2 regions of the Trichococcus flocculiformis genome follow, and region 2 is predicted to be linked to the other one. Evidence: predicted binding sites of a transcription regulator. Region 2 holds the regulator's gene; the other holds the start of a gene.
What was found. Region 2 encodes LexA, which represses DNA repair genes until DNA is damaged. Its sites were predicted from a motif close to CNAACANNTGTTNG; they were not measured.
Positions count from the first base shown of each region.

Region 1: the regulator LexA is predicted to act here: its motif matches at 4,687-4,700, upstream of ACKPCD_RS01415 (Y-family DNA polymerase).

Region 1 covers NZ_OY759718.1:214,784-221,049, reverse strand. Annotated here, with positions in the region: gene ACKPCD_RS01450 (DUF1905 domain-containing protein) at 1-277, shown strand, start outside; gene ACKPCD_RS01445 (hypothetical protein) at 552-719, opposite strand; gene ACKPCD_RS01440 (hypothetical protein) at 731-1,309, opposite strand; gene ACKPCD_RS01435 (helix-turn-helix transcriptional regulator) at 1,405-1,857, shown strand; gene ACKPCD_RS01430 (general stress protein) at 1,987-2,358, opposite strand; gene ACKPCD_RS01425 (general stress protein) at 2,423-2,767, opposite strand; gene ACKPCD_RS01420 (hypothetical protein) at 2,876-3,298, opposite strand; gene ACKPCD_RS01415 (Y-family DNA polymerase) at 3,267-4,652, opposite strand; gene ACKPCD_RS01410 (ABC transporter ATP-binding protein) at 5,258-5,911, opposite strand; gene ACKPCD_RS01405 (hypothetical protein) at 5,904-6,266, opposite strand, start outside.
Region 2 covers NZ_OY759718.1:1,950,999-1,957,264, forward strand. Annotated here, with positions in the region: gene ACKPCD_RS09245 (ABC transporter ATP-binding protein) at 1-1,541, opposite strand, end outside; gene ACKPCD_RS09250 (YneF family protein) at 1,628-1,858, opposite strand; gene lexA (transcriptional repressor LexA) at 2,103-2,726, shown strand; gene ACKPCD_RS09260 (adenine phosphoribosyltransferase) at 2,808-3,320, opposite strand; gene recJ (single-stranded-DNA-specific exonuclease RecJ) at 3,338-5,668, opposite strand; gene ACKPCD_RS09270 (LapA family protein) at 5,808-6,218, opposite strand.

The DNA of each region.
Region 1 (6,266 bases), 1.4 Mb from region 2:
CAAAGGTGCGTGGACCTATCATATTGAAGTCCCGGACACAAAACAAATCAGTGGACCTTGGGGAAGCATCAAAGTCAGAGGCACCATCGACGGCTATGACTTTGGAGTGATGAACCTGATGCCGCTGCGGGATAAAAATGCGATCATGTCCGTCAATGCCAAAATCCGTAAATCAATCGGTAGGGGTGGCGGGGACAAGGTAGTGGTGACGATGTGGCTGTTGGATGCTGAGGAGCATATTCTGGGTAATGACATTCTGGCTCAGCATTACCGGTGAGATGCTTGCTTCTTTACAGAGATTGGATTGAATCGGTAACGTTCCCAGTTTCTGTTCGCGAAAAAATGGATGAACAAAAGAATTTAATTCCTGATTAATTTGATTTTCTGGTAAAATATTCGTCATAAGACATCCCTCTTTCGTATGTGTTGTGTGCTAACTGCATTTTACAAAGTAGAGGTGTCTTTTTGCGTATATTTTTGATATTGAGGGTTTTAAAACAAACCTTGATATATCAATGGATTAGATAGATCTTTCAAGTGCGAAAGTCGAGTTACTTAGTTTTCTTGATATTCTCGATCTGTACCTTTAGATCTTTAATTTCTTTTTCCTGAGTGGTACTGTCAATGCTTAATCTAATCACAGCGATCGAAAGAAGTATGATTGCTAAAATATCAGCATTACTTAGGAAAAAGCCCAGAGCAGAGCGTAATAACTCCATTTTATCCCTCCTTACCTATTGTACATATAGTCATCGAAACCTAATGAAGCGGGAATTCCAAATGCGACTGCAATTCCTGCCATCCACCAACCGCCATTTGGCTTATATTGTTCTTTTGTTAGCATCCCTCTTGTATGTAACTGCCTGGCAGCGTAGTATCCAGCTTCATACGTCCCTCTAGTCACAGCCATAGCTGCTGCAATGGTCGCTAATACTGTGCTCATGGCAGCGCGGGTCTGTGGTCTACGATTATAATAGTCCTCAAATTCAAGAACCAACTGGTCTCTATTTTGGGAAGTCACAATTTTACCATTGAAAAATGAATATAGATCATCCGCAAGGGCACTGTTACCATTGCTCCTAATAGTATCGACTACGGTCATAAAGTGCTGATTCCTGCCATCCAAAAAGTAACCTTCATTTTCTTGGAATGAAGATTCAGATTGAGTTTGGCTAGCGAATGCTTGTGCAGTAGGGACAACCATGGTCCCTAACAAAGACAGTATTGAAGATAATACTACTATTTTTTTATTTCCATTTCTACCACTCCTTTTGTTTGTTACAATTAGTATGAAGCTATTTTGCTTCATTATCTATCAAAACTCTTTGACAAAAGCGCAATTTTGCTTGTCAAATTTCTTTTGCAAGTGCTTGTATATCAATGCATACGGAGGTAGTTACGGGTATGAACCACATTCTGAAAAAATTAAGAAAAGAGCATCATTATACGCAAGAAGATTTAGCTGTAAAGCTTCACGTCTCTAGACAAACAATATCAAACTGGGAAACTGGTAGAACAACCCCAGACATTCATTCCATAAAATTGCTTACCGATATCTACGGTTCTGATCTGTTAACTATTTTTGATGCAAACGATCCGGAGCCTCATTCCGATGAGCACCCAATAATCCAGAATGAAGCAGTCAAAAATGATCGATTGACAAATTTCTTTGTTATTTTTCTGAACTTCATTTCAATGTTCATTCCTTTGGCGGCTATTCTTTCTTTGTATATTGTGATGCAGTGGAGAGAGAAGATTCCAGCAATATTATTCAAGATTTCATGTGGATACCTCACTATTATTTCATCTATTAATGTATTTGTTCTTATAGCTGTGCTCATATATTTCTCTACCTAGTGGTGCAAGCGGTACTAGTATGGTGAGCACCCTTGCTTTGCAAAAAAGAGCCTCTCTTTTTTTGAAGAATGAAAAATGGCCGTACTCTGAATAAGAGTACGGTCATTTTTAGTGATGAACAAATCTATTTTAACCCTCGCTGACGATGATCAAAATATTCCCTTCCTCCAGTTCGGAGAAGTATCCCTGCATCTTGCGTCCCTGTTCTTCTTCCTGTTCCGAGGACAACTGCGGATAAGGATGCTGGGGGGATGGTTCATAAAGGGCCTCCTCATCGAAGGACGGGTAGAGCGGGGCGAGTTCCTTCCAATCGAAGTTCTCATCCTGTCCGGTTTCGGTGATGACTTCAATGCCGGTTTCTTTTGTCAGCCGCTCTTTTTTGTCCGAAGCGTTGGTGACCAACAGGAGATCGGTTTGTTTGTGCCCTTTTTCGAGGAGTGTTTTAATGGTTGCCTCCACAGCTTCAACGGTCGGGTACGAACCTGCCACAAATTTTGGCATATCACATCAGTCCTTTCATTTTCTATGGGTTACAGAGCTGTTTGATGAGTCGATCAGGAAACCGTTACTCGTCCGCTTCTTTTGTGATGATGACGATGCTGCCGCTCTCGATGGCGGCGATGCGGTCGGCAAGAAAGTCCGTACCTCCGGGGAAAGTCCCGGTCTTCTCCTGGAAATGTTCGTATTGCTTCAGGTTGAACAGATTGTTGACCTTTTCCAGCAACGAATGGCTGGAAAAAATCGCGCCGTCCGCGCCGCGAAGGTCCCAATTCTCCAAGATGGCTTCCTGGTAGGCATTGTTCGTCACCAATGTGATCTGCTCTTTCGTATAGCCTTTTTTATGCAGTTCCTCTACAGCACGTTTGCATTCCTCAATGGAATGGACGCTGGTCTGGATGATGTAAGTCATGACGATATCCCCCTTCTCAAGAGAAAAGAAAGCGTTCTCTTTCTTCTTGAGTATAAGCCTTCCGTTCGAAAAAGACAACAATCGTCCTGTGAGCAAGGTTCTGTATAATCAGTCCTGATTTTGTCTGAATACCGCCACTCGGGACCATTTTTCTTTGTGCAAAATGTGCACATTGCGGATGAGTTCGAGCGGAACCCATGCTTCGCCGATCAGGATCTCATCCTCGCCGCAATAGCCTTTAAAAAAGCCTTCAATGGACTCAGTTTGGCGCCCGAAGCGATCCTTTTGGTTCAGTTGGACCGAGAGACGGTGATTTTTTTTCAAGGCCTCCGCCAAGGTTTCATCGATTTCGGCAGGGCTCATCTGCGGGAGGATCGGGATGTCCTTCACGGCTTCCGCTTTTCCTGCAGAGATGGACTTCACAAGTTCATCCATCGCGTAGGCCGTTACCCATTTGATCATGCCGCGGTCATGGTAGTCGTTGTAGTCCTCAAACACCTTATCCGTCCGTTTTCTTGGTTCTTTCAGCATTTTCCTCACCTTCCTCCAATCCGGCCATGCCGCCCGCGTGTCCTCCCACCAATGAGCTACGCGCAATTGCACGGCCGCCTTCCAATAGGCTGACTGCCCGCACGAGTGAGCGGAATCCGTATTTTTTGCGGATCGAATCGACAATCAGATCCTTCTTTTGCTCGTTTACTTGTTCATCAGGCTCCTGAAACAGGTCCAGCTGCAGAAAATCCGTGTAGATCAGATTTCCGGCACCCACGCCGACGTTCCGGATCGACTGGTCTTTGTAATGCTGGTCAAAAATCATCAGGATATGTGTAACCAACTCACTGGATGCGTTGGTGGGCGGGATTTTCAGCTGCTGATGGAAGCCGGTCCGGCCCAGCTGATCGATGTAGTTGATGCTGTAGCCGATGCTCAGACTCACAAGCTGGGTCTTGGCGCCGGATTTACGCAGACGTGTCGCCACCTGGTCGGCCATTTCGATCAAGACGATTTCGATTTCCGATCGGACCACGTAATCCTTGTTGAGCACCTGTGAATTGCCGATGGATTTCGAGCTGACTTTGACTTTTTCGCCCAGAAAGCTGCGGTCGATCCCCCAACTGTGAGCATACAGCTGCGCGCCGATGACGCCGAGCTTGCTCTTCAAATAATAGTAATTGGTGTGCGCCAAGTCATGGATCGAGGAGATGCCCAACTGGTTGAGCCGCAGTTGGGTCCGTTTGCCGATGCCCCAAAAATCGGTCATGTCCGGGATTTTCCAGACGGTATCGGGTATATCCGGATAACGCCATTCCGCGATCATATCCGGCTGATGCTTGGCCGCGTTATCGAGCGCCAACTTAGCCAGCAGCGGGTTATCGCCGATGCCGATTGTTGTGTAGATGCCGGTCGTCTGCAATACGTCGGCCTGGATGAGTTTGGCCATTTCGTAAGCCGAGTTTTTCCCGAAAAGTTTCTGGGTACCGGTGATATCGACAAAACTCTCGTCAACTGAATAGACATGGTGATTGTCTTCATCCGCATACTTCTTGTAGATGTTGTTGATTTCAGTATTTTTCTGCATGTACAACCGCATCTGTGGCGCTGCAATCACCAGTCCCGGCGGATAGGGGAAGGGCAAGTCCCTGGCCCGGCTGATGTTCGATATCCCATACGCCTTTTTGGCGGCCGGGGAGGAAGCCAAGATCAATCCGCTGCCGCGCTCTTTCGGGTCGGCTGAGGGATAGCTCATGACAACCAACTTTGTTTCGAGCGGATGCAGCCCGCGCCGCACGCATTCCACGCTCGCATAGAAGGATTTGCAGTCGATGCAAAGGATATCGCGACTGGGTTCCTTCGCATAATCAAAAACCAATTCCGTTTCATACATAAAAATCGTCTCCAATCTCTATGTCCCTATTATACGAACGTGTGTTTGGTTTTGTAAAGCGAACAGTGAAAAATATTTTTGGGAAATGATAAAAGAAATATGAAAAAACAGGGAAGCTCCCCAAAAAGGAAGTTTCCCTGTTATATATGTTAAAAATGCTGAACCATGATCTGCACAATCCAACTCATGCATATAAGTACAAAAACGCTTATGCCACAAAACATACTGATCCGGTTATTTTGTTTGATTGCCCCCAATGCCATAGCCGCGCTACTTAATATCAGAAGTAGATGGACTTTATTTGAGAAAGGCAATGGTTGGCGAGGTATTACCACGAAATATAGAAGGAAGAGAAGGAATGCTGCCGTATACATAAACAAGTAGATTTTTTTCATGGCCTCTCCTTTATACATGGGATCAGAGCGTGTGAATGTAAAGCATAAACAAACTCAACACATACGAAACATAAACAAGACTGAACAGCGACATAAAAACAGTATCAATTATTTTTGTTAAAAGTGTATTACTGGAGTCCACCCTGTGATCATCAAGATTACCATTTAAAACTAGAGTAGGGATGAGCAGATACAGGACACGTTAAACGGTCAGACAATCAATTTATAGTTTTCAACGTGGTAAACCTTATCCGCTATATTCAGAATACGTTCATCATGAGTTGCAATGATGATTATTTTTCCTTTATGTGCCGCTTCTTTGAAAGTTTCTATGACAAAATCAAAATTTTTCGCATCCAAGTTCGTAGTGGGTTCGTCAGCTAAGATAATGGGTGGATCTAAAATCAGACTTCGGACTATCGCAACCCGTTGTTTTTGACCGCCAGAAATATTCTTTACTTTGCTATGGAGAATTTCTGTTAAGTCAAATTTATCCGACAAATATATTGCTCTTTCTTTTGCCGCTTCCGTATCCATAGTTGCATTATAAAATGAAGGCAAAATGATGTTTTCCAGAACACTGTAGTCATCTATTAATGCAAAGTCTTGTAATATATAGCCTATCGTTTGATTTCTGAATGCACTCATTTGTTCGTCATTTTTTGGAAAGATTTCTTGGTTTTGATAATAATAGTTTCCCGAATCAAAGCTTTTTATGCCAGCGATAATATCAAGAAAAGTGGACTTGCCAATTCCCGATTGGCCCATAAGCAATACTATTTCGCCTGTAGCAGCCTCAAAATCAGCATTTTGAAATATCACTTTATCTTTGTATTTTTTTGTAATGTCCTTTAGGCTAAGCATCCAATATCCCCCCCATCTTCTTTTTGATGATCAGATTTGAAAAAATGAGTAAGCTAGCGTTTAACAAAAGAAGATAAAGATAATCAACAGGCAAAATGTGGAAACCTGAGGAATAAGCGAACACTAGGAATACCATAAAAGAGACATTAACCGGAAGCATCAGTAAAAGCTTGAAATTATTCGTTATCTTTCGATTTGTCAGCCCCATCACGCGATGTAATCTAATATCCTGTTGGAATATTTTAAGGCTGGAAGAGATGATCCAATATACAATCAAAAGTCCAAAAGACATAAAGACCAACGATAAGGCAAGGCCAAAAATGAAGTTGCCAAAATAATAATTGAATTCTTCACG
Region 2 (6,266 bases):
GTCAAGATTGCTTCTTCGGTTTTCGCGTCCACAGCAGATAAAGAATCATCCAAAATAAGCAGTTCTGGTTCGGTGACTAAGGCTCGCGCAATCGCTATCCGTTGTTTTTGCCCACCTGACAGAGAAACACCTCTCTCGCCGACCATCGTATCGTATCCAGCGGGGAAGCCAAGGATATCATGATGAATGGCCGTCAAGCGCGCTGCCTCCTCCACCTTTTGCTGGCTGATGGATGGATCAGCGAAACGGATATTTTCCCTGACGTCAGAAGAAAACAGAAAGTTGTCTTGGGGAACGTAACCGATTCCGCTCAGCAATGCATCCAATGAATAATCGCGAATATCGATCCCATTGTAGTTGATGCTGCCTGTATATTGGTCATACTCACGCAACAGCAGACGGAAAATCGTACTTTTGCCCGATCCAGTTCTGCCGACAATCCCTAACGTTTGCCCCCGCTTTAAATGGAAGGTGACATCATGGAGGCTAATTTCTTTGCTGTTTGGATAGTTGAATGAGGATACCTGAAAATCCAAATCGCCTGAAACCACAGTCCGGATGGCATTTTTCTGCTCCTGGATCGTTGATTTTTCCTTCAGAAGCTCATCAATCCTGCTATAACTGGCACTGCCTCGCTCAAGTACATTGAAAAGCCTACCCACTGCCAACATTGGCCACGCCATCATTCCGATGTAACTGATGAACGAAACCAACTGACCGATACTGATGCTGCCTTCCACGACAAAGCGACCTCCGAATATGATTGTCAGCGCAAATGAAAGTCCTAAAATAAGTTGGATAGCTGGATCAAATAAGGCATCAACCAGATAGACAGATTTATTTTTTGCAACGACATCTTTTGTCATTGCTTCGAAATCACGAATATCCTCTTCTTCTTCACCAAAAGTTTTGATGACTTTGACGCCGGATACGCTCTCTTGCGTTTTGTCATTCAAACTCGAGAAAGCGGCCTGTGCTTTGCGGAATCGTTTATGCATCTTTTGTCCGAGGATTCGTGACACCAACGTCAAAGCCGGCAATGGGATCATAGCAATGAGCGTCAAACGCCAATCGATCAAGAAGAACATCGTAAAGAGCGTGATCCCGCCTGAAGAAATTGAATCTGCCAATGTCAGGATACCTGCGCCGGCGACCATGCGGATGGCATTCAAATCATTCGTCGCATGCGCCATCAGATCGCCTGTCCTGTACTTTTGGAAGAAGACAGCATCCATTTCGGTGAAATGCTTGAACAATCTTGACCGAAGTATCTTTTCCAGTTCTGCTGAAGTTCCCCAAATCTTCATCCTCCAAATATAACGGAAGAGGTACTGCAGCACGCCCGCTATCAATATGATCACTGTCCACTTCCACAAAGAAGCCATCGTTAACGTGCCAAGTGCAATTTCATCGATAATGATTCCGACGATGCGCGGCGATACAACCTGAAGTATCGCCACAATGATCAGGAAAAAGACGCCCACAAAATAGGCTTTCCATTCCTGACGAAAAAACCAACTCAATTTTTTGAAAATACTCACGGATATTTCCCCTTTCTTGCGTTTATTCAGACAAAATAAAAATGTGGAACCGTAAAGATCCACATTTTGTATATTATTTCATTAGTCTATTTCTTTTTCTTTGTTGATTGTGCTTTCATCGAAGCCATAATTTGTTTAACTTTTCTTTCGGATGGTTTTTGACCCATCTGCATCATCATAGAACGCAACATTTCTTCATTGATCGGTGGATTTTCTTCAAAATATTTTACCATATAACGTCTTGCAAGGAAAAATCCGCCAACCGCTCCTATTACTATTCCTAAAATAACCATCATTACCCATGCTGTTGTTGACACGTATTCATCCCCCTTTCCAAAGCATTCATTCATTAATTGTACTAAAGATTATGAGAAAAAGAAATAGCAATCACGGATAAATTTAGCGATTTTTGGAAAACGCTTCAACATTTGCTGTATTTGTGGCAATACTAGGCATATTCTAACATAATTTTCAAAGAACATGCGAACATCTGTTTGATTTTTTGAGGGATTAATGGTATCCTAAACGATATAAATATAGGATTACGGAGATGATGATCTCATGGTTAAAAATAAAGATTCACGCCAAATTGAAGTGCTTCAATACATTTATGAAGAAGTCCAGGAAAAGGGCTACCCGCCGACCGTAAGGGAAATCGGAAATGCGGTAAAACTGTCATCTACATCTACGGTTCATGGCCATCTGTCGCGTCTTGAAAAAAATGGTTTTATCCAGCGGGATCCTACAAAACCCCGTGCGATAGAATTGACCCAAGCAGGTCTGGACAAATTGGGGATCCTATCAGATAAAATGCCGTTGTTGGGTACTGTCACAGCCGGAGCGCCCATACTTGCCGTAGAAGAAGCAACCGACTATTTCCCGGTTCCCCCGGATCTGCAATCCAATGCGGGATCTTTATTCATGTTGAAAATCCGCGGAGAAAGCATGATCGATGCCGGCATCTTCGATGGCGACTCCGTCATTGTCAGAAAACAGAACACGGCTGAAAACGGAGATATCGTCATAGCCATGACGGACGATGATGAAGCGACCTGCAAACGTTTCTACAAAGAAAATAACTACTATCGTCTGCAACCTGAAAATTCGAGCATGGATCCGATCATCCTGGATTCTGTCCTCATCCTGGGTAAAGTAGTCGGCCTGTACCGGAACCACATCATTTAAAGAACAGTCCTCCAACTGACGCAAAAAGGCTGCCAACCGGCAGCCTTTTTGCGTGTCTATGCTTATTTAGGATTACTTCTCTTAGTATTCCATCAGCGTGAAGATGTCATACCCTTGGATCAGATCTCTGCCCTTTAAATCCAGCAACTCGATCAAGAACGCCAAGCCCACAACTTCTCCGCCTAATTTTTCAACCAATTCTATAGTCGCGGCTGTAGTGCCGCCAGTAGCCAACAAATCATCACAGACCAGCACTTTATCGCCAGGCAAGATGGCATCTTGATGCAGTTGCAATGTCGCTTTCCCGTATTCCAGCCCGTAGGATACTTCAACTGTTTCGCGGGGCAATTTGCCTTTTTTGCGGGCCATCGCGAATCCGCAGCCTAATTCCACAGCCACAGGGCAACCGACCATGAAGCCACGCGCTTCAGGTCCGACTACTTTATCAACATTCAAGTCTTGAGCATATTTCACGATTTCCTTGATTGAATAACGATAGGCTTCGCCATTTGCCATCAAAGGGGAAATATCGCGGAAAATGATGCCTTGTTCCGGAAAATCTTTTACGTCAGCAATATATTTTTTTAAATCCATTTTTATGTTCCTCCTAATTATTGAACCATCATCTGTTCATTCAACCATTTTGTCAGTTGCGAAAACGGGCTGTAGATGAATATTTTTTCAGCTTCCATTTTCTGCAGGCGATCTTTGTATACTTGTGTATCAGCCAAAGCCCTTTTGACGGGATTCTTGACCTCATTGATGAAACCATTGTCTATTGTAACAAATCCCGCCTCCAAAAACACTTGAATCATGAAAATGGCAAGATTTTTCTTGATTTTTAAATATTCTGCCAAAGCATCTAATCGATTTCTCACGTCGATATCCTTATGCGAACGGATATACTGGTAAAATTTTGCAAACTGGTCTTTAGGAGGAACGCCATCTGCGTATACGCCATTCGATTCATGAGAGACGACATACACATTTTCGAACTGATTACTCTTCAGGAGATTCGCCAAAAGGTTCAGCTTCAAAGGACATTCGAAGAGCACGAGATTCTTGGCGCTGACGGCCTGCAAGGCATCCACTGTATTGTCTGTGAGCAAGGCCGCATTCGAACTGCTTGGAATACGCTCATAAAATTGTTTCATGATGTTGGAAGTCGAAAATAGATACAAGGCATCTTCCACAGCCAATACCGATTCTTGGATGACCGAACTCCTTTTGTCAAAAAACTGAACATGTTTATTTTTAATGTCCCTCAACTGCAGTTGAGGCTTCGCGCTGTCCCGCCAAACATTAATTGAAAGCTCGCCGATTAGGGAAACGACATCCGCCTCATTCAAATGATTGCTGATGCTCCCCTTATTGAAGCCGATCACATCCAGAAAGAGCTCCTTATCCTTAAGCTTGAACTTTAGATGCTTGTTGTCGGCACCGATTTGTCTGATGTCTGTCAAAGGTACATTTTGGAAGCCGAATATCGGCTTCGGATTGTCGGTACCATATGGTTTCAGCAACTCCAATTCCTTCAAAAACGGCAAGGTGACGTCAGCAAGCGGCAAGATGGCGTCTATATAAATGGATTCGCCCAGCACGATTGCATCATGATAGCGAGCAGCATAGTTGTTGATCTTTTCAGAGAAAGCGGCTAAATCAGCAGCAGGAAGACTCATGCCTGCTGCCATTTTGTGCCCACCGAACTTCGTAAGCGAATCCTTTGCATCTGCCAATGCAGCATAAATGTCCAACGCCTCGGTGCTGCGGGCTGACCCTTTCGCGATACCGGTTTTTTCGTCGATATTAAATAATACGGTTGGCCGTCCAAATTCCTCGACCAATTTGCTTGCCACGATTCCGAGAACGCCCTGATGCCAATTCTTGTGGCCTAACACAACAACGTCCGGCAAATTTTCATTCTTCGCCAATTGGATACGGGCTTCTTCATGGATGGACTGAACTATGTTTTGTCTCTCGACGTTTTTTTCCTGAATATAGGCAACCAATTCAGCAATTTTTTCTTCGTCGAATGACAGCATCAATTCAGCGCCCGGACCCGCATCTTCCAATCGACCGACTGCATTCAAACGTGGTCCGATGATGAAACCGATGCTCTCTTCGTCCAAAACAGCCGTATCTATTCCAGCGGCTTCCATCAATGCAGCCAACCCGAGCCGATGCGCTTGTTTCATGACTTGTAGTCCTTGTTTCACGATCCAGCGATTTTCGCCTGTCAAACTAACAAGGTCCGCAACAGTGCCGATAGCAGCCAGGTCAAGTGATTCAAAGGGCATTTCCCCCAGAAGGGCCGCCGCGATTTTTAGGGCGACGCCAGCTCCGGAAAGATCCGGGAAAGGATAGGACCCGGCAGGATGTTTCGGGTGGATGACAGCATATGCATCAGGTAAGACAGCCGGCAATTCATGGTGATCGGAAACAATGACGTCTACCCCCATTTTTTTTGCCATCGCTATTGGTTCGTGACCGGAAACTCCGTTATCGCAAGTCAGGATCAGTTGCGCCCCGTTTTCGATCAGTTTTTTGAATGCGGCGGCATTTGGGCCGTAACCATCCGTGAAGCGATTCGGCAAATAATAACCGACATTGCCTCCCAACACTTCAATGGTTTCCACGAGTATGCAAGTACTTGTGATGCCATCCGCATCGTAATCACCATAAACAACGATTTCTTCCCCTGATTCAATAGCTTCAGTCAAACGATGGACGGCTTTATCCATATCGTGCAGCAAATATGGATCATGGAATTCCATTTGGGTCCCTTCGACGAATGCTGTGATTTGTTCCTTTGTTTCAAGTCCGCGCTGCATGCACAGTAGGACGAACTTTTCTGATAAGCCCGTAGCCTGACTGATTCCCAGGCTTATAGATGCATCAATTTCTGATTTGCGTATTTTCCAATTCATCTTTGACGATAACAATTTACCGACTCCTTACTTTGTAAACTATATAGAAGCACTGCAGCCCCCTTAACCGAAAAAAGACTAGAAGCTAAACCCGTTCTAGTCTTTTCTTTCTAACTTGAAGTAGCCATCAAATGAATCTCCAGCTCTGTTTTTATCAAATTTTGCTCGGTTGATCTGGGTTACCAACAGTCAGCTTTTTTATCAACTCTTCTTCAAGCGAATTGATTTTGCTGTCTTTCTGGGATAACTGCATCCGCAGATCGCTCAGTTGCTGTTCGTATCCGGCTTTTGCAGTATCTACGGCTGTTTGGATCTCTTTGCTTTTTGCGTCGACTTCGGCACGCATCTGTTTGAACTCTTTGTTCTTCTTCGTCGCACTCCCTGTCGCAACCAATAAAGTGATGAGCGAGCCCATCAGAAGTGAAACAAGAATGACGATGATCAGAGGTCCATCCAAGACGGCGAACCCAAAATTGACCGGCACAGAATCAACGTTAAAAACGGCAAACAACACAATGATGATGATCAAAATAATACCTGCTACTAATCTCCATTGATTTTTCATTATAATCGCCCCACTCATTTTGATGTTTACACACTCTTATTATCATCT